Regions from separate parts of the Rummeliibacillus sp. SL167 genome, predicted to be linked through region 1. Evidence: riboswitches for the same ligand, from Rfam matches in the RefSeq annotation. Region 1 holds a riboswitch; each other region holds the start of a gene.

Evidence for each region. A riboswitch is a leader RNA that binds a small molecule or an ion and turns the genes downstream of it on or off. The one in region 1 is predicted to bind lysine.
Region 2: it holds a riboswitch for lysine, as region 1 does, so the genes downstream of both, FEZ13_RS01085 (aspartate kinase) here and dapA (4-hydroxy-tetrahydrodipicolinate synthase) in region 1, are expected to answer to the same signal.
Region 3: it holds a riboswitch for lysine, as region 1 does, so the genes downstream of both, FEZ13_RS18485 (amino acid permease) here and dapA (4-hydroxy-tetrahydrodipicolinate synthase) in region 1, are expected to answer to the same signal.

The regions. Positions count from the first base shown of each region.
Region 1 covers NZ_VCBM01000002.1:316,059-323,646, forward strand. The annotation lists gene pstA (phosphate ABC transporter permease PstA) at 1-726, shown strand, start outside; gene FEZ13_RS12905 (methyl-accepting chemotaxis protein) at 1,241-2,896, shown strand; gene dapA (4-hydroxy-tetrahydrodipicolinate synthase) at 3,055-3,948, opposite strand; lysine riboswitch at 4,073-4,255, opposite strand; partial or broken gene FEZ13_RS12915 (IS4 family transposase) at 4,637-5,437, opposite strand; gene FEZ13_RS12920 (hypothetical protein) at 5,672-6,223, shown strand; gene FEZ13_RS12925 (hypothetical protein) at 6,285-7,235, shown strand; gene FEZ13_RS19610 (hypothetical protein) at 7,418-7,585, opposite strand.
Region 2 covers NZ_VCBM01000001.1:268,598-276,185, reverse strand. The annotation lists gene sdhA (succinate dehydrogenase flavoprotein subunit) at 1-1,314, opposite strand, end outside; gene FEZ13_RS01095 (succinate dehydrogenase cytochrome b558 subunit) at 1,376-1,984, opposite strand; gene FEZ13_RS01090 (DUF2507 domain-containing protein) at 2,254-2,673, shown strand; gene FEZ13_RS01085 (aspartate kinase) at 3,030-4,262, opposite strand; lysine riboswitch at 4,384-4,566, opposite strand; gene uvrC (excinuclease ABC subunit UvrC) at 4,625-6,400, opposite strand; gene trxA (thioredoxin) at 6,468-6,782, opposite strand; gene FEZ13_RS01070 (electron transfer flavoprotein subunit alpha/FixB family protein) at 6,999-7,588, opposite strand, start outside.
Region 3 covers NZ_VCBM01000006.1:95,184-102,771, reverse strand. The annotation lists gene FEZ13_RS18495 (nucleobase:cation symporter-2 family protein) at 1-825, opposite strand, end outside; gene FEZ13_RS18490 (xanthine phosphoribosyltransferase) at 841-1,410, opposite strand; purine riboswitch at 1,656-1,757, opposite strand; gene FEZ13_RS18485 (amino acid permease) at 2,379-3,851, opposite strand; lysine riboswitch at 4,024-4,203, opposite strand; gene FEZ13_RS18480 (CynX/NimT family MFS transporter) at 4,406-5,617, shown strand; gene FEZ13_RS18475 (iron-hydroxamate ABC transporter substrate-binding protein) at 5,744-6,730, opposite strand; gene FEZ13_RS18470 (FecCD family ABC transporter permease) at 7,013-7,588, shown strand, end outside.

The sequences.
Region 1 (7,588 bases):
TATTTATTAGTTATTTCTCTAATCGTATCTTTCCCATTAGGATTGGGAGCTGGGATCTATCTATCTCAATATGCGAAAAAAGGAAGATTTTTAAACTTTGTACGACTTTGTATCGAAACAATGGCATCACTACCATCTATTGTTGTAGGACTGTTTGGTTTGCTAGTTTTTGTAACATTAGCAGATTGGGGGTATACATTAGTAGGTGGTGCGTTAGTGCTGACTATTTTAAATCTCCCAAACTTAACGAGAATTTGTGAAATGGCGATTAGTTCAGTTTCAGCAAGTGTAAAGGAAGCAAGTCTTGGGTTGGGCGCAACTAAGTGGCAAACCATCACAAAAGTATTGATTCCTACTGCTATTCAGGAAATTATTACCGGTGTTATTTTAACTGCTGGAAGGATTTTTGGAGAAGCAGCAGCACTTATTTACACAGCTGGTTTAACGACTCCTACACTAAATGCGGCAGCTCCTCTTGATAGCCCTGTTAATCCTTTTAATATATTTAGACCTGCTGAAACTCTTGCCGTGCATATTTGGAAGTTAAACTCTGAAGGTATTGTTCCAGATGCTCGTGAAATCGCGACAAAATCAGCAGCGATACTAATTATTATGGTATTTGTATTTAATATTGCAGCACGTTTAATTGCCAAATTATTGGATAAACGTTTTAAAGGCTCGGTAGGCGCAAAACCAAAAAAGGTAAAAAGTAAACTAATAAGCTAACTTGTTACAAACATAAAACGCACTTTATTAGACTACTATATCTCTAAATTTTAGAGGAAAGTAGTCTTTTTAGTAAGTGTTGTGGATAGCAGTTATCCCACTTTAACGGGCAGTAAGACCCCCACCTCAAGATGTAGAGAGAAACGAGAAAGATAAGTGGGGGATCAATTGCCCGTAAAAGTCCGATTGGTTTGGGTCAACAAGATGTTGGTTCCTCAGGTGTTGCCACAGGACGTGGCGCTTGTAACCTGAGTTCCTCTAGTTCAGTGGGGGATGAAGAAAACCCCCACTGATGGAAGCTTCACTTTATTGGAAAGCGGGCAAGTCTTTGTTGCAATCAACGAATTTCCCTTTCTATGGATTAAATTGGATAATCAGCACATCTATTTTTTATGTTTAATAATAAAATGATACCAGCTTAATATTCGTGTGGTTAAATATGTTAAATGAAATTATTTGAACGTTCTATGACAAAAAGAAATAAAGTCGACTAATAAAAGAGGGAATTGAATCTATGTTAAAAATACATAAATTTAGCTTTCGAATAATGTTGATGGCTCCCATTATTTTAATTATTATTTTATCTTCTAGCATTATTGCATTTGTAAGTTACGATAAAAACAAGAATGTTATCATTCATTCTACTGAGCAACAGATGCTTTCTTCAGCCGAAGTGATCAATCAAAAAATCACCATGTTAAAATCGACATCCACTGCAGAAGAATTTGATCATAAATTAGCCTATGCACTAACTCAAAATAGAAGCAGTTTTAAGTCAGCGTCCTTAACGCCTATGCAATTTAAAATAACAAAGGAAGGAAAGGCTGAGCCTTTTAACCAATTTAAGAGTGAGATACCAAAACTTTCTTCTAGCTTTGCCAAGAAACTTTATCAACAAAAAAATGGAATCATACATGATAACGGGGTGACTTATGCCCTTTCTTTTCAAGTAGAACTAGATCAATCTGTATATGTCATTGCATTAAACGACCAAGAGTATTTAAAGCCTGTATATAGCTATAGAAATTTAATGATAGGTATTACGCTTTTTACGGTGCTAATCGCAAGCATCATCGGATTTATGTTGATCAGTAAAGTGACCAAACCAGTTATTTCTTTAAAAAAATTAATGGATAAGATATCTCAAGGAGATTTGCAAGCAAGGATAAAGATAGGTCAATCTAGTAAGGAAATCTATGCATTATCCACTGGGTTTAACCAGATGGCAGATCGACTTCAATCTTTAATGACTCATGTAGAATCGAGTGCAAAACAGGTAACGCAAACTTCTGATAGATTAAAAATCACTTCTTCAGAATCTAGACAGGCTATAGAACAAGTCTCCATAGCAATTGAAGAAGTAGCGAGTGGAACAGAAGTACAAGTTGAATCTGCGACACAAGCTTCAGGAAAAGTTTCTCATATCTCAACTAAAATGACTCATACTGGTCAATCTATTCATAGCGTCGAAAATTCAATAAATAGCGCATTACAAATAGCAAATTCAGGAAACCAGTTAGTGAATAATACGGTCGAGCAAATATCCTTAGTCGAAAAAACGGTTGAAAATACAGCTGAGATGCTGGAGTCATTACAGCTAAAATCAAAGGATATCGATCAAATTTTGAATTTAATAAGTGAAATATCCAGTCAAACCAATCTTCTATCATTAAATGCGGCAATTGAAGCTGCACGTGCAGGTGAACAGGGAAAAGGTTTTGCTGTTGTTGCACAAGAGGTTCGAAAACTCTCTGATCAATCAGAACAAGCAGTTATGCAAATAAAAGAAATAACCGATAAGATAAGAGAAGAAACAGATGATGTCGCGCTATCGATGAATCAAGGATTAAAAGTATTAAAAGAAGGCATTATAATGGTCAATCAAACCGAAGAATCTTTTGAAAACATTGTAAAAGCCGTTCAAAACGTCACGAACGAAACCAATGACGTTTCGTCTATCGTAGATAATGTAAGTGTAGAAACAAAGAATATGGTCGACCGAATGAAGGAAATCTCTTCGATTTCAGGACAATTCGCTGGAACAATGCAACAGATTTCAGCTGTCACTGAAGAACAATTAGCATCTATGGATAATGTCACAAATGAGGCACTTGCATTAAATCATTTGGCGAAGGGTCTGGAAGATATCATCAATGATTTTAAAGTATAAATATTTGAGATGTGTAAATATATTGATGTATTGATGCCTAAATTATTCTATGTTTTAGTGTGAGAAAAGGCGACATACGAAAATCCCCCATACAGGAATGAATGTATGGGGAATGTGTCATTTTTTATGAATATGGATAGGTTCGTTCCGTTAAGATTTTATAAAACAACTTCTTCTTTTTGATCTACTACTTTCAATACTTCTTGTAATGCACTCAATTCATCAGTGTTTAAAGGAAGAATCGGTAAGCGGACGCCGCCGACAGAAACTCCTTTTAAATTTAATGCTGCTTTAACAGGTGATGGATTTGGCGCTGCGAATAATCCTCTGAAAATAGGAAGAAGTCTACGGTGTTCCTGTGCTGCTTCTTTCAATTTTCCATTTTTAAAATTGTTCACCATTGCTTGCATTTCATTTCCAATGATATGGGATGCTACTGAAATAACACCTGCACCACCGATTGATAATATTGGTAAAGTTAAACCATCATCACCACTATATAGTGAGAAATCTTCTGGTGTCTGTTCAATGATTTGTGCCATCGCATCCAAATTCCCACTTGCTTCTTTAATGGCAACGATGTTAGGGATTTGTGAAAGACGAACGACTGTATCCACAGCCATATTGATAACACTTCTTCCAGGGATATTGTATAAAACAATTGGAAGTGTAGTTGCTGCAGCAATTGTTTTAAAGTGTTGGTATAAGCCTTCTTGAGAAGGTTTGTTGTAATATGGAACAACAAGCATGATTGCGTCAACACCAGCATCTTCAGCTTGTTTTGTTAATTCGATTGAAGCTTTTGTATTATTTGAGCCCGTTCCAGCAATGATTGGTACTTTTCCATTGACTACTTTTACGACAAATTTAAATAATTCTACTTTTTCTTCTGCGGATAAGGTAGGAGATTCTCCAGTTGTACCAGCAACTACAATTCCATCCGTACCGTTTGAGATTAAATGATGAATTAAATTTTCTGTAGCGGGAAAGTCAATTTCCCCGTTTTGATCAAATGGCGTCACCATGGCGGTTAAAACTTGTCCAAAATTCATTACTTCTCCACATCCTTCATGATTTTTTTTATCAACATAATAGAGGGAGAAGGGCAATTAGTAAGATAACGCAAAAAAGCAACAACGAGGCTACGTTGTTGCAGTAGAAACAAAATCATTTCTGTGCGTAGATAGCCCTCCATATAGTTTTCTACTACATGACAGTTCTGTATTTATTCAACAACAGAACCAGCTTTGAGAAGAATGAGATTCTCTCCACTTCGGCAAATTCCCCTTTCCACAATCATCGACGGATCCCATTATCCTCCAATTGTATACTGATGGTCTTTGCTCCTCTATCCTTACTTCAAAGAAATATTGAAATAAGTAAATATTTAAATTAAAGATATCTTAGCACTCCTTTAGAGTTTTTGCAATACCTTCATTGAAAATTTTAGAAAGTTAGATATTTGTATTAGAATGAATGCTGATCTAACCATAAATAATACGGAACACTGATGAAAGCTTTTTTAAAAGAAAGGGATTAGTAAAACACAACGTGAATGGATGAAGATATCGAAGTAATTTATAATTTTATAAGCACTAGTGTTGCATAAAAATGTTAGAAAATTCAAACTTTTTATTTTCAGGGTTTTACGGCCAAAAAGTTAAAGCTTTATCAAAATTGGTCCATCAATTTGGCTATTATTTACAATTATGCTTATGCAACAACGACGATTTTTATTGTTTAAGGTACAGCTTTTTCTTTAATTTTCCGAAGCCAAATATGTGCTGGCTTCCATAATGCTGCCCTCAAATAACGGCTGATTTGTAGAATTTTCCGTTCACTCTTTGTATCCATTTGAGCTAACACATTCAAGCAGAAAACAATTAGTGCCATAAATACTTGGCTGTCAATCGCATTTTCGCTTTGACCATAGAACTTTTTGATATTCAGATGTTGTTTTATCCATTTAAAAAATAATTCGATGGCCCAATGAGATTTGTACATTTCTGATATTTCTTCTGGCTCTAAATCAAAACGATTGGTGACCAGATGAGTACATTTCCTTTGGTATCTAGCACTTTTACTAAACAAAAATAGTTTTCAGCTCTATTTTAAGTAGTACCCATCAATACCATTTGGTCAGACAACACATCCGAATCCTCGGGTATTTTAAAGTCGTACACTTGTCGAATAACGGCATTTTTCCTTAGCCTGGAAAGAAATAGGCCTCATCGGTCATGCGATCAAATCGCTCGTAATCTAAATAACCACGGTCAAAACATACATGCAATCCCGATCGTCTACCATGACTTCTAGCTCATTCCAATCATGAACTTTCGCGGAAGTAAGTATAGCCTTTTCTGGATAAGATTCACCTTTTTCCATAAAGACAAGGCGTAAATGGAGTTTCACGCCTGTCTTGGTTTTACGAAATTGAGCCCATTTATGATTTGTTAAATGAAGTGGCAATGTGCTGGAATCAATAATTTTTAAGGGCATAGTTCTTTTCGAATAGTGAGTTTTTGTATGAATCTGTCCCATGCAAAGTTCCTTTTTTAGTGGATTTGGACGGGTGATCACTTGCTAAATCCATTATAAAGGAATTTTTTATGGTTAGAATTAAATAATTGAAGATTATGAGTATTTTTAATCTTCAGTTAAATGCAATGAAATGTAAACTTTTATAATAATTGTTAAAATATATTTGAAATAAATGAAATTTATATATATAATATATTTGTTCCAAATAATTTAAAAAATAGGAGATGAGAACGCATGAAATTTAAAAGCAAATTGACAGCATCATTGGTAGCTTTAGGTGTTTTAGCAAGTTCAAGTTTTTTAACAGATGTATCGGCAGCAGAAACAACTTCAACATATTATGATAGATTTGGTGACTCGGTAGTAGAAACAACAACATATGATTCTAGCGGTAATCCAATATCCGTAAGTGTTGAAAAATGGAAAGTAACAGCTAAAGCACCATATTGGAGTGCAAAATCTGATATCAGTCGATCATATGAATTCCCCAATGTTACAGTTACTTTAAATGGAACAGGTACATCTGGTTCATATACCAGTAAATCTAAAAGTAAATATTATTCTATAGACAAAATAGGTGTTTCAACAACATTAACTAGTGGCGGTACTGTAATGGCTACTAAATCGAAAACTAATGAAGATTCAGGTTATGCTGCAGCAACTGCAAGAAAATCTAACGTTCTTCTCCCACCTGGTAAATACAAGGATACATCAAGTCATACGTTCGAGCATGCAGGGTACAATAGTTGGTATCCAAATACTGAAGCTACAGATAAATGGTCGTAAAATTTAAAGAAGCATATTGGGTAAAGCCTTTATGCTTCTTAGTATTTTTTGGAGGTGTAATTTGAGTAAAAGAGTACTGTTATTTTGTCTTCTAATTACAAGTTTGTTTTTTAATTTAGGATGCCAAACTAATGCATCAAGCCAAACTGAAGGAGAGGATACAGAATATTCAAATAAGGAACTTCCTATAGCGAATTCTGGCGAAGGTTTTAGTCTAGGATTTTTTGATAATAATCAAATAGTAAAAGAAAGAACATTTAAATTAAATAATAAAGAAAGCAACTTCAAAAAAAAGATAATATTAGGTAATAAAACATCAAAAGAACAAGAATTTATTCTTCTAATTTTTGATCATGCTAAACAAATGACATTCTCAGTAGACGGTAAATCGAAAAATTTTTATATCTTTAAAACAAAAAAAGATGCATATAAAGCAATGAATGTAGAGATAAAGGGGCTATCAGATGGTTTCCATTCAATTAGTTATTTAATATTAAGAAGTCCTAATAAGAAAATTACAAATTTGGAGCAATCACTAGCATATTCACAAGTATTTAGTGTTAGAGTAAATATTCTTAAGAACATTAATGAGATTCCAACCAAAAACAAATTAATAAGAACTAATAATGAAATTACCAATAATGGAGCTATTTCTGGAGTTTTTTTAGGTGAATATAACAACAAATATAAAGGAAAACTAATTCAAAAAAAATCTAGTTTTAAATATAACTTAGTTTATGGTAATCAATGGGACCGTGAAGTTGATTTTTATATAGTGTCTCTACTAAATTGGAGACAGATAAATGTTAGCAATAAAACACCATATATATATGATAAATTAAAATCAGGTCAAGAAGTTTCAGTACCAACAACAATGAGTAAAAAACAATTAAATAAGGATAAAAACATTATAGTTAGCCTATTTCTACCTACCCCTTTTAAAGATTTGACACCGGATTCTCCTTTTATTGATGCGAATATAGTATCTAGTAATCGAATCTATATTGAATAGTTATAATAAAGTACCTATAGTAATGGGAGTAAACCATTTAATTGAGGCTCTCAATAAAGCATAGTCTGTTGTTTTAAAGTATATAATAAAATAAAAAACCTGATTTTCTAATTCATGAAAATCAGGCTTTTTTAGTACATTGATAAACTGTTATGCAATGTTAAAACTTAATTATTAATAACTCAACTTTCGGACATAGAAAAACTCAATGAACCTTTGATGGAACTTGGCAGGGACTCAAACCATTGTAGTAATTGACCATTTAAAGTTTCCGTGCTTAAAGAAACAGCGCCTTTTGGCAGGGTTTCAAATAGTTCTAGTAACTGCTGTAAAGCCGTAAGCATATCCAAATC
Region 2 (7,588 bases), on a different contig from region 1:
TTCATCCCATTTAGCTTGTTCTTCTTTCACAGCGTTATCGTATAAAGAAGATGAAAGATCTTCAACGTGTTTATCTAATCCTTGGATGTAATGAACAGCGTTAGGACCTGCTACACTACCACCGTAAATAGCTGAAAGTAATGAGTTTGCACCAAGACGGTTTGCACCATGTTGAGAGTAATCACATTCACCTGCAGCAAATAGACCAGGAATTGAAGTATGTTGATCAAAGTCAACCCATAGACCACCCATAGAATAGTGAACAGCTGGGAAGATTTTCATAGGTACTTTATGTGGATCATCACCAACGAATTTTTGATAAATTTCAATGATACCACCAAGTTTAACGTCTAATTCATGTGGATCTTTGTGAGAAAGATCTAAGTATACAACGTTTTCACCGTTAATGCCTAGTTTTTGGTTAATACATACGTCAAAGATTTCACGTGTTGCAATATCACGTGGTACTAAGTTACCGAATGCAGGATATTTTTCTTCTAAGAAGTACCAAGGTTTACCGTCTTTATATGTCCAAATTCGTCCACCTTCACCACGAGCAGATTCTGACATTAAACGTAATTTGTCATCGCCAGGAATTGCTGTTGGGTGAATTTGAATCATTTCACCATTTGCATATTTTGCACCTTGTTGATAAACGATTGATGCTGCAGAACCTGTATTAATCATTGAGTTTGTTGATTTACCAAAGATGATACCAGGACCACCACTAGCCATGATTACGGCATCAGCACGAAATGCTTTGATTTCATGAGTTGTAAGGTTTTGAGCTTTAATACCTTTACATACGCCTTCATCATCAAGAATTACGCCTAGGAATTCCCAGCCTTCATATTTTGTCACTAATCCTTCAACTTCCCAACGACGAACTTGTTCATCAAGTGCATAAAGAAGTTGTTGACCAGTAGTCGCACCAGCAAACGCTGTACGGTGATGGATAGTACCACCGAAACGACGGAAATCCAACAGACCTTCAGGTGTACGGTTAAACATAACGCCCATACGGTCAAATAAGTGAATAATACCAGGTGCTGCTTGAGTCATTGCTTTAACTGGTGGTTGGTTTGCTAAGAAATCCCCACCATAAATTGTATCATCAAAGTGGATCCAAGGAGAGTCCCCTTCACCTTTTGTATTTACGGCACCATTAATCCCGCCTTGCGCACATACAGAGTGTGAGCGTTTTACCGGAACTAATGAGAATAATTCAACTTCTGTGCCCATTTCGGCAGCTTTCATAGTAGACATCAAGCCAGCTAAACCGCCACCAACGACTATCAATTTGCTTTTAGCCATGTTTTTTTCTCACTCCTCGTTCAAATAGTAATCAAGCGCTTACAAGTTTACACATGACTGCTTAAATAAATGCAAGTAGAGCACCCACGCCGATTACAGATAACACTACAAAGAAAATCAATGTGATGTAAGTTGCAATTTTTTGAGATTTTGGAGATTGTGTAATTCCCCAACTTACTAAAAATGACCAAATACCGTTAGCCAAGTGGAACGTAGCTGAAATAATACCTAATGCATAGAACGCAACCATGACTGGGTTAGATAAAATATTAGCCATCATATCATAGTCAACTTCTGTACCAAGCGCTTTTTGAATTCGAGTTTGGAAAATGTGCCATGCAATGAATATTACAAGAATAACGCCTGTAATACGTTGAAGTAGGAACATCCAGTTACGGAAAGTACCAAAACGTTGATTATTTGGTGCTGCTGTAAAGGCAATATACACTCCATAAAATGCATGGAACATTAAAGGAATGTAAATGACAAACCATTCAAGGAACCATAAGAATGGTAAATTCCCCATAAATCCACTTGCTGTGTTAAATGCTTCTGCACCGTGTGTTGCTTGGAAGTTGATTAACAAGTGTTGCGTCACGAATAACCCTACTGGAATAATTCCAAGAAGAGAATGCAGACGACGCCAATAAAACTCTCGATCTTTCGACAAGACTGTTACCCCCCTTAATACTTGAAAGCAAGATGTCAATTTTTTGTCATGTAATTATCACTCGACATCTATTGACTGCTTGTTTCATAATGGTACAATATTATGACAAGTTTATTGTACTCTCATACCACAATAGCGTCAAGGCAACATGAACTTTTTTATGAGCTATTCTCGTTCATATTATTCTCGAAAAAAGCAATCATTCATGTCTAATGTGTATTAATTCTTTTACTGACATAATTTAGACAAAATATGAAAGAAGGATTTTCATGTCTACTCAACAAAAAAATGAAATAACACAATTTGGTTATGAGCTAATTCGTGATCATGTACTCTCTTCTATATTGGGGAAAAATGAAAAAGATATACTATATTGGTGTGGAAAAGAACTAGCTCGTCAATTTCCGCTCTATGATTTAGAAGAAGCAATCTCATTCTTTAAAGAAGCTGGTTGGGGAGATTTAACGATTGATAAGGTCTCAACTGATGAAGCTTTTTGTACTTTAACCGGAGATCCCGAAGTATTAAAATTTGATAGTCGCTGTTTTCAACTTGAGGCTGGATTTTTGGCGCAGAACCAACAAAAATACTGTGGCTTCCTAACAGAGTGCTACGAAGAAACGAAACCAAAACAAGCACAAGTTAAATTTCACATCAAATGGGATTTGAAGGATAGGATAGAAGGCTAGAGTGAACCTTTACCCAGGGAAATTTTCTTTCACTTGGGTTAGTTAGTTGGATCAATTCATCTTTTATAAGCGGTTAATTCTATACTTTACTAGTTATTTTAAAAGAAAACTTTCTGCTTGTTCATACACGATAGATTCATTCATCAAAAACTCCTACCAGAAAAAATGGAGAATACTGAAAAACTATAGAACCATGATTTTTATCACAGTTTTTTCAGTAGTCATCAAAATACTGGTAGGAGTTTTATTTACGTAATAAAGGACTCCACGCATACGTTCGTTCATATGAAAAGTCCTTTATGAACATATTGACGCTTACTCATTAATTGTAGTAGCCATCAGGTGAAAGTCATTTATTAATGTGGAATTTTTTCTTTGACGGATAAACCAAATTCGTCATGTAAAGCATTTGCTGCTTTTAACATATCTTCCTGCGGTACAACAACAGATACTTTGATTTCTGAAGTGCTGACCATTTTAACAGGAATCCCTTCACGATATAAGCGTTCGAACATCGATGCCGCAACACCTGGATTTGACACCATACCAGATCCGACGATTGAAACTTTTGACAGTTCCCCTTCATAGTCCACATGATGATAGCCCAATGTATCTTTGTGTTCAGATAAAACTTGTAATGTATCTTGAAGATTTTCTTTTTTTACTGAGAACGACACAGATGGTTCCGTTCCTTCAATAATCGTTTGGACAATAATATCGACATTGACATGATTTTTGGCTAATGTTGTAAAAATATTAGCTAATGAACTATTATATGCTTCCTTATAATATACCGTTAAACGAATAATATCCGATTCAAATGCAACACCACGTACAACCAAGCCTTTTTCCACTGTAATTTCCTCCTTCAAGATAGTACCTTCAACATCCTCATAACTCGAACGAACAGACATAGGAATATGATGATTCTTGGCTACCTCTACAGAGCGAGGATGTAGAACACCTGCTCCCAGATTCGCTAGTTCGAGCATTTCATCATAGGACATTTCCAGTAACTTTCTGGCGCCTTTAACATATCGAGGATCACTTGTATAAACACCATCAACATCTGTATAAATATCACAGCGTTCAGCATTTAGTGCTACTGCAAGTGCAACAGCAGTCGTATCTGAACCTCCGCGGCCTAATGTTGTAATATTTCCTTCATCATCAATACCTTGGAAACCAGCGACTACAGCAACCTTCCCCTTTTCCAAAGCATCTTTGACAGCCTTTGGTGCAATATTCTCGATTCTTGCATTGCTTGGCACATGCTCTGTCATAATACCGGCTTGCCAACCAGTAAATGACTGCGCCTCAATTCCTAATTTATGCAAAGCAATGGATAACAATGATATCGTTACTTGTTCTCCAGTTGTCAATAGTACATCCATTTCTCTTTTTGAAGGTGATTCAGAAATTTCATGAGCCATATCTACAAGTTGATCTGTCGTTTTCCCCATTGCAGATACAACTACGACAATGTCATGCCCGTTTTGTTTCTCACGCTGAATGCGTTTGGCAACATGCATAATTCTTTCTGTTGTTGCGACGGAAGTCCCGCCAAATTTTACCACTAAAATACTCATCAAAACGCTCCCCTACATAGTTGTATGTGGGCGACTTTCACAATGATTTCTAATGAAAAAAGAGCAGCCCTTTCACATGTGTGAAGAGCTGCTCTTAGCATGCACGTTCAAAAGAACATTCATGTGAGATAGCCCTCCAGAATCTATGTTGACTCTGACAATTCTACATTTCTTCAATGTAGAACCAGCAGCAAGATGGAATTAGCAATCTTGCAACTTCGGCGGCCTCCCCTTTCATCGACCTTCAAAGGATCTATTCATCCTCCAGTCGGGTACTCTTGAAACCCGCGCCTCTATCATCACTAAATCAGTGATTTTTAATTGGTGACACTACGATACCATATAAATCGCTATTTTTGCAATTATTTTTTCAAAAAAAAGTCAATGATTGCCTGAGCCAGTTTTTTAGGTACACCAGCTTCTTGTAATTCTTCAAACGTTGCTTCTTTAATCTTCTTGATCGAACCAAAGTGTTTTAATAGCTGTTGCTTTCTTTTTGGTCCGATTCCTGGAATTTCGTCTAAAATGGATGTAATCGCATTTTTTTCGTGCAGCTGCCTATGGAATGTGATCGCAAATCGGTGTACTTCATCTTGAACGCGTTGTAACAAATAAAAAGCTTCACTTGTTCGTTTTAGCGGAATGATTTCAGGCGGATTTCCATATAACAGTTGAGAAGTTTGATGCTTATCGTCTTTTGCTAATCCCGCAATTGGAATATCCAATCCAAGCTCATCCTCTAAAATTTCTCTTGCTACTTCCATCTGTCCCTTCCCTCCATCGGTTACGAGTAAGTCTGGAAGAGGGAGGCCTTCCTTTAAAACTCTTGAATAGCGGCGACGAATAACTTCGCGCATCGCTCCATAATCATCATGTGCATGGGCATTTTGAATTTTAAATTTACGATATTCTTTTTTACTCGGTTTACCATCAATAAAAACAACCATTGCCGAAACTGTATCCGCTCCAAAAATATGAGAATTGTCAAAAGCTTCGATACGTAGAGGAGTTGCAATATTCATCGCATCCCCCAATTGTTCGCAAGCACCTATTGTTCTTTGTTCTTGTCTCTCAAGCAATTGGAATTTCTCAGTAATAGCTATTTGAGCATTTTTTGATGCCAAATCGAGTAATTCCTTTTTCCTACCTCTTTGTGGCTTTAACACTTTAATATTCAATACTTGCTGTAACATATCACCATCTATTTCTTTTGGGATAAGAATTTCCTTAGGTTTTATATGTTCAGCTTTTTCATAAAATTGCCCGACATATGTTAAAAATTCATCCTCTGGTTCTCCATATGAAGGAAATAAAGAGACTGCACGTTCAATTAGTTTCCCTTGTCTAACAAAGAATACTTGTACACACATCCAGCCTTTATCTACCGCATAGCCAAAAACATCCCGATTGATAAAATCAGTTGTGGTGATCTTTTGTTTTTCCATTACAGCGTCAATATGGGCTATTTGATCTCGATATTCCTTTGCACGTTCAAAATCTAGTTTTTCTGAAGCATCCAACATTTTCTGATGCAATTCCTCTTTGACTGCCGTATATCCGCCATTCAAGAAATTCGTAATTTCTTGGACCATCTCATCATAAACCTGTTTATCAATATCTTTGACACATGGAGCTAAACATTGACCTAGATGATAATATAGACAAACACGATTCGGAAGTGAATAACATTTCCTTAAAGGGTATAGTCGATTAAGCAGTTTCCTGGTCTCATTTGCCGCATAGACATTCGGATAAGGACCAAAATATTTTCCTTTATCCCTTTTTACTTTGCGAACTGTGAGTAATCTTGGATATTTCTCATTTGTGATTTTGATATAAGGATATGTTTTATCATCCTTTAACATAACATTATATTTTGGATCGTGTAGCTTGATCAAATTGAGTTCGAGCAAAAATGCTTCTTTATTTGAAGAAGTGACAATGTATTCAAAATCTTCAATCTCACTAACGAGTCTTTGCGTTTTACCATCATGTGTGCCTGTAAAATAAGAACGAACCCGATTTTTTAAAACTTTTGCTTTGCCGACATAAATAATAGTGCCTTGTCGATCTTTCATGAGATAACATCCCGGTTGGTCTGGCAAGATAGCTAGCTTTTGTTTGATTAATTCATTCATCAAATCACCTCTAAAAAAACCGGGCACCTTTTGTAGGGACCCGGTTTCGTTTGTAAGTCTTAAATGATTAAGCGTGTTTTTGGATGAATTCAGCTAATGCTTCTTTTGGTTGGAAACCAACTGTTTTGTCAATTTGTTCTCCATCTTTAAATAATAGTAATGTTGGGATTGACATAATACCGAATTGGCTAGCTGTTTCTTGGTTTTGATCAACATCAACTTTTACAATGTTCACTTTACCGGCTAATTCTTGATCTAATTCTTCTAAAATTGGAGCAATCATTTTACATGGGCCACACCAAGTTGCCCAAAAATCTACTAATGTTAATCCATTTGCAATATCATTTGAAAATGTTGCATCTGTTGAATGTACAATTGCCATTTTTTCATTTCCTCCTTAACTCTATGTATCGGTAGTGTAGCATAAAAGAAAATATGAGGCGACTTTTCTGCTCACTTGAAACGATTCATTTACCTACTAAAAAATCAAACTATAAATTTTTCTAACAATCGATTTTGGTTCTAACTCACACATCAAAAAATAGTATGCTAGGGATATTTCCTAACACACTATTTTTATAGTAATCCCTCATTTTCATTAAGATTGAACGACTACATTTTTAAATTCTTCGATCAGCAATGGGACAACTTCAAATAGATCACCAACAATTCCGTAGTCTGCTATTTTAAAAATATTCGCTTCTGGATCTTTATTGATCGCTACGATAATTTTGGAGTTAGACATACCTGCCAAATGTTGAATGGCCCCTGAAATACCACATGCAATATATAAATCTGGTGTTACCACCTTACCCGTTTGACCGATTTGCAATGAATAATCACAATAATCTGCATCACAGGCCCCACGGGAAGCACCTACAGCACCACCTAAAAGTTTTGCTAATTCTTGTAATGGTTCGAAGCCTTCAGCACTTTTCACACCGCGCCCACCAGATACAACGACCTTCGCTTCCGATAAATCAACGCCATCCGCAGCTTTACGAACCACTTCTTTGATAACCGTTCGTAAATTTGTAATATCTACTGATAGACTTGAAACTTCCCCTGAACGGGTTTCATCTTTTTCGAGCGGCGTGATGTTATTTGGTCGAACCGTGATAAATACGATGCCATCATCTTTTACTTTGACTTTCTCAAATGCTTTACCAGAATATATTGGACGGACAA
Region 3 (7,588 bases), on a different contig from region 1:
TGAAGCTAAACCTTCTGACCGATAACCACGTGCTAGTGCTTTATCGTTAATAGGTGTATTTGTCATACTGCTCAATGCAAAATAAGAGCCTGTAGATTCAACAAGCGATACAATCGCTACAAGCGTCATAATGATGATTGGTTGTGCATGGAATTCTGGTGTTGCAAAGTAAAACGGTGTTACAATTTGTCCCCACGCAGCATCAGCTACTGGTGAAAAATCCACCTTTCCCATAAAAACAGCTGCTACAGTGCCAAGTACTAAACCTATTAAAATGGCAATTGAACGAACAAATCCTTTTGTGAAACGATACAGTAAAACAATAGCGATTAATGTACCAAACGCAAGTGAAATATTAGAAACTGACCCGAAATCAGGCGCTCCTTGACCACCACCTGCATTATTAATAGCAACTGGGATTAATGTGATCCCAATAATCGTGACGACAGAACCAGTAACAATGGGCGGGAAGAATTTTACGAGTTTTCCAAAGATACCTGAAATAAGGACAACGATTAAACCGGACGCAATAATTGCACCATAAATAGAGCCAATACCGTATTTTGAGCCAATGCCAATGATTGGTGTTACAGCTGTAAATGTACATCCAAGAACTAACGGTAATCCAATACCAATTACTTTACCACGCATAACTTGTAATAATGTCGCGATACCACACATCATAATATCAATAGATACTAAATACGTTAACTGAGTTGAATCAAATTTTAATGCACCACCAATGATTAATGGTACTAAAATGGCTCCCGCATACATTGCTAATAAATGTTGGATTCCAAGTGTTGCAAGTTTTGCCTTGTTCATCTGATTAGTTGCCTCCTAAGCAAATTGTACTTTTCCATTTTCTAATGATGAAATAATCGCTAACGAATCAACGCGATAACCCTGTTCACGTAGTAATTGACCTCCTGGTTGGAAGCCTTTTTCTATCACAATACCGATTCCACTTGTAGTAGCACCTGCTTGTTTAACAATGTCGATTAATCCCTTTGCTGCTTCCCCATTTGCTAAAAAATCATCGATTACTAATACAATATCACCTTGCGTTATATAATCTTTTGATACAGAAATTGTATTGGTAACCTTTTTAGTGAACGAATAAACATTTGCAGAATAGAAATTATCTGTTAATGTTATAGATTTACGTTTACGAGCAAAGACAACGGGGATTCCTAAAATAAGTCCAGCCATTACTGCTGGTGCAATACCTGATGATTCGATCGTAAGGATTTTTGTCAAACCTGCATCTTTATATCGATCAGCAAACTCTTGACCTATTGCTTGCATGAGTTGTGGATCAATTTGATGATTCAAAAATGAATCTACTTTTAATACATCTCCTGATAAGACTTTACCTTCCCTTACGATTTTTTCCTGAAGTGCTTTCAACCTTGGGATCTCCCTTCTTATTTTCACGTTTTTAAATCTACCTTGCTTTCAATGACCGGATTTCAAGAATTCACATGCTGCGAACCTGATAGGAAATACCCCGCAATTTTGCATCCTTCCCCTATCTTTCTTGACACGAGCCACTTCAGTTTTTAGATAGATAAAAAGCCCGAAGAACTCGTACATCCAATCATCTATGAGTGGAGCAAGTCCTTCGAGCTATACAGTCGAAAAGAACAATTTATAAACATTGCATTGCTTCTCATAGTCAGATCATTTACGGTGATCTGGTAGAAACTTGCAAGCCATATTCTTGCTATTATATGAGTAAATGATATTTAGTTTTAAATTGAGAATGTCCCAATTATAGCATGCTATTTATAAAATTCAATAAAACATTAAAATATAGAATAATTCTGATAATTGTAAAACCCGAATATTTACAGATATTGAAACGAAATTTCAGCTAATCTCCGAACATTTTAGAGGATAATCACACCAATTCTCTTATATGTTCCTCCTTCTCGCTTACTTCGCATCATTATCATACAATAAGTCGCCGTCTTTCGCTCCACAACTATCAAAATTAGTTATTCTTAAATGTTCGTATTTTTTGAGAAGAAAATGATTTATGAAATTGATTCGAAAAGAAAATCATTCGTATTTTTTAGCTCAAAAGCATTGTGAAACCGATTCTATAGACTATTTTTTTATCAGGCATGTTGATTATCCAATTTTATCCATAAAGTATTTATTCGCCCTTTGAGATAATTTATTTGCTCTCTCAAAGACTTTATTCGCTCTTTCCGCAGGACATTGGATTGTTTTTTTATCAAATATGTGCTACACAAAAGGAAAGAGCAAGCCGCAGCGAAGATCTATATAAATGGTCCGAAAAATGCAGGTTTTCTCAAAAATTACGCCACAGACGACCTAATTTTTGTCAAATCAACACGCGTGTTTTTTTATTATTCTTTCATATGGCGTTTAGCCGTCAAATCCGCATCCTCTAGACGGACTATCTTTGTTTTATGTTTCCATTTATAACCAAACCAAATAATCAGGAAGATCGGTAAACCAATATAGGATACGAAAATACCGTTCCAATCAAAGTGATCCCCTGTAAATGCTGTGTAATTTTGACCAAGTATAACAAACGCACAAACTACAAATGCAAAAATCGGACCAAATGGGAAGAATTTTGAGCGATACGGTAATTCAGATAAATCATGGCCCTGTGCTACAAATGCTTTACGGAATCGATAATGACTTGCTGCAATTCCCAACCATGCGATAAATCCGCACATGCCAGATGCATTTAACAGCCAAGTATATACAGTACCTGTACCGAACAAAGATGCTAAAAATGATAAGCAAGCAACTAGTATAGTCACAATAAGTGCTGCGATTGGTACACCGCGTCCATTTAATCGTTTAAAGATTTTAGGAGCCTTTCCTTCCATCGCCAACTCCCACAGTGTACGAGATGATGCATATAAGCCAGAGTTGCCGGCAGAAAGAATAGCCGTTAAAATAACTGCATTCATAATGGAAGCTGCAAAAGCGATCCCTGCGTTTTCGAATACTAATGTAAATGGACTGACAGTTACATCATCACTATTAGCTAGTCGTTGATCCGTATACGGAATCAATAATCCAATTGCCAAAATAGCTAGAATATAAAATAACAAGATACGCCAAAAAATCTGCTTCACAGCTTTTGGAATAGTTTCACCTGGATTTTTGGTTTCTCCTGCTGTAATACCTAATAATTCAGTACCTTGGAATGAGAATCCAGCAGCTAAAAAAATGCCGAATGTCGCAAAAAATCCACCGTGAAATGGTGCATCCCCTTTAAAGAAGTTCGTGAATCCGATCGGCGCTTTTCCCCCAAGAATACCGAAGATCATTAAAAAACTCACTATCAAGAAAATAATAACCGTTGCAACTTTAATAACCGCAAACCAATATTCACTTTCCCCATAGCTATTAACCGACAGATAATTCAACACAAAGATAACAAACAGAAATGCCGCACTCCAAATAAATGAAGGCATATTAGGAAACCAATATTTCATAACGATTGATATAGCAGACACTTCGGCTGCAATCGTAATCGCCCAGTTATACCAATAGTTCCAGCCTAGCGCAAATCCTAATGACGAGTCGATAAATTTTGAAGCATACGTACTAAACGATCCTGAAACGGGCATATACGCAGCCATTTCCCCAAGACTAGTCATCAAGAAAAATACCATAATACCGATTAGACCATATGCAAGTATTGCACCGCCTGGTCCAGCAACAGCAATTGAATTCCCACTTGCCAATAGCAAACCGGTTCCAATTGTTCCACCAAGAGAAATCATGGTAATATGACGACTTTTTAACCCTCTATTTAAGCTCTGTTGTTCACTAGAGCTTGTCTTTTTTGTACTCATAATTCTCCTCTTTCCGATTTATCACGAGAAAAGGTAGAGTAAAGTTAATTAAAAATGGTTCTATATCAAATATTTGAGATATCCTTGTTTCGATACCCAACATTTAGTATAGATCCTAAAAAAAATACCATCCAAGTAACTTGAGATGGTCACTAAAACTCCTACCAATCTTGATAAAGATAGCTCAACACATCATTTCAGATGTGACAGTTCTGCACCTTTCGGTAACAGCCCCAGCATAAACAATAAAAAGCTTGTCGACACTTCGGCAATATCCCCTTTTTAATCGAGTCTATAATGCTTTTTCATCTCGTCGATTATACTCATGGACATGGCAACCTCTACCTCACCTACTGGATGAGGCATGTAATATATAATTTTAATACGGCTCTTATTATAATACAGAGTATTTTTAATAACAAGACGTAAAATAACTGTTACTCTAATACATTTTAGACTTATAGTAAACAATTATTGATGCTGGAATATTGAAATCTACTATTTATTAATGATACGGTTATAAAGAAGTTTCTTTTCAGGGAGGCCGTACAATATTGACACAACTGACACCTAGACAAAGTAAAAAATTACATTGGAATCGGAATACTTGGATACTTGTACTTGGTATTATTTTCATATCATCTACTTTACGTTCCCCTCTAACATCAGTAGGTCCAATTATTACCTATATAAAACAAGGCCTAGATATTTCCAATGTACTAGCAGGTTTTATCACAACTATTCCACTACTAGCATTTGCACTGGTTTCACCATTTGCGCCAAAACTTGCAAGACGCTTTGGGTTTGAGAAAACCTTGCTATTTGCCATGATTATTTTGGCCTTCGGTATAGTTATACGCTCAATGGGGAACATTATTTTCTTATTATCAGGGACAGCACTCATCGGTATTGCCATTGCATTTGGTAATGTTCTGCTGCCAGCACTTATTAAGCTAAAATTCCCTTTACAAGTTGGATTGCTAACTTCCATCTTCACAGTAGCGATGAATATTTCAGCGAGTATTGCCGCAGGTGTTAGCTATCCAATCGCCAGTACAATTGTCGGTTGGAAAGGTGCGCTTGGCTTTTGGTTTATACTTACGATTATTGCTTTTTTCGTGTGGTTACCACAATTACGCCAACAAATAAATGTAAAAGAAGATCATAAGCATATGAGACCTAGCAAACCGATTTGGAAATATCCTTTGACATGGGCTATTACGCTATCAATGGGCTTACAATCCTTACTCTTCTACACAACTGCAGCTTGGATTCCAGCCATGTTAAAATCTCAAGGGATAAGTGCCCATCAAACAGGATGGATGTTCTCTATCATGCAATTTTCACAATTGCCTATGACATTTCTTATCCCTATATTAGCGGCGAGAAAATCAGATCAACGCTCATTAGTGGTGATGTTTAGTATCTTGTATATCATTGGTTTTTCAGGGATTTTGTTGAACCTAACTTCACTTACTGTTCTTTGGATGATTTTCATTGGTCTCGCAGGTGGCGCATCATTTGGACTAGCCATGATGTTTTTCTCTTTACGCGCTCGCAATGCATTCGAAGCCGCAGAGATTTCTGGTACAGCCCAATCTATCGGCTATCTATTAGCAGCAACAGGACCTGTACTTTATGGCTATATTCATGATTTATTTGAAAGTTGGCAATCAGCCAATGTACTCTACATTGTTGTAGTAATTGGTTTGTTCTTTTTCGCATGGATATCTGCAAAAGATCGTTATGTAACATCTGAAAAATAGAAAACTAGGCTGGTTCAAAAGAAAAATTTTTGTCCTATAATTGAAAAAGGCACGGATGCTGATGGATCAGCATCCGTGCCTTTTGGATAGTATGTTTTTACCTTTAACTTTGTTTAGCTATGCTTATTATTTAACTAAACTTTTTACTACATTATCTACGATTTGTTCATTGGCAATAGGGCCTGTGTAAAGCCAGCTTTCTTTAGAAGAGAATTCGTGGACATTGCCAGCCTTTACAGCAGGAATGCTTTGCCATAATTTATTGCTCAATGTGCTTTTGGCTTTTTGCGCATCACCATTGACTAAGAAAATGTGATCAGCATCTAATTCTACAAGTTTTTCTAATGAAATCTCATTCCAGTTACTTGTTGATTTTGCTGAAATTTCTTTGACTACAGCAGGAACTTTTAATCCAAGGTCTTGATATAGAACTGCGCCTGTTGATAATTTTTCATTGACCATATAAAATTTACCGCCAAATAACCATACTGCCGCTACAGATGGCGTGCCTATTGCATCATTGATTTCTGTTTTAGCTTTTGTTACTTTTTCATCGTATTTATCTAAAATTTCTTGTGCTTGATCTTTTTTATCGAATACATCTCCGACACGCAATAATTCATCACGCCAATCATTGTTTTGTTCTTTACCAATGACATATGTAGGAGCGATTTTGCTATATTGTTCGTATTTGTTGCCCTCTACCATTTGCGCTGAATCCATAATGATTAAATCAGGTTTAAGTTTTTGAACAGATTCAAATGGTAAATCATAAGAAATCGTTGGTACTTTCCCTAGTTTGTCTTGTAAGTAATCTTGAATGCTTGCCCCATCACCTACACTCCATTGAGCAACTGGTGTTATTCCTAAGGCAACCAAGTTATCTTCTAAATACGATGCAATCACTCGTTTCGGATTTGCTGGGATTTTCACTTTATGTCCCATTGCATCTGTGACAACTCGTGTCGTAGATTTAGCTTGAGAAGATTGTTCTGTTTTTTGATCACTTGTTTTTTCACTGCTATTTTCTTCGTTACAAGCCGCAAGTGAAAATGCTAAGACACCTACCCCTAAAAGTTGTATTGCCTTTTTCTTGCTTATAACATTGTACATTATTAAAAGCCCCCTGAAAAAATTTTTATTTTAAATTGAAAACGATTATCGATATCAATTAAAATATAATTATTAGACATTGTCAAATTCCAATGATCTATATAAGATTTATAAAGTATAACTTTACCTAGTGGAGATTTCCTTCATCCCTACTGGGCATTCATTAAACCAGTAGAGCTTATACAAGCAAAGTTGCCTCCTTTGTTATTTTGATCGATTCTTGTAGGAGGAACATACTGCTTGTTAATGCAGGATAAACTGTACTGAGAAAGAAGATGTCACATGAAGAAAGAAAAAAAAGCAATAAACAAAGCCTCAAGCATCACATGGATGATCGTAGCCATTGGTTTATTGTTAATAAGTGTAATAGTATCTATTCATCTAGGAGCATCAAATTTAAGTTACAAAGATATTTGGACTTCTTTGTTCCATTATGATGAATCTAATGCAGCACATGTAGTGGTACGTGAATTACGTCTACCTCGAGCAATTGCAGCAATCCTCGTAGGTTCTGCTTTGGCCGTATCTGGTGCAATTATGCAAAGTATGACAAGAAACCCTCTTGCTTCACCATCCATTCTCGGTGTTACCGCAGGAAGCACATTTTTCATTGCCATCGCTTTAGCCATCGTACCTGCCATCAGTTTTTCAAAATTAATGTTTTGTTCATTTGCTGGAGCTGGTATAGGCGCTGGTCTTGTATTTGGATTGATCGCTTTTGCAAAGGGTGGAAACTCACCTGTTAAATTAGCATTAGCTGGTTCTGCTATTTCGGCTCTACTTAGTTCGCTATCAACTTTTATTAGTTTAAAATACGATATCTCAAAAGACTTGAGTTATTGGTATGCGGGAAGCATA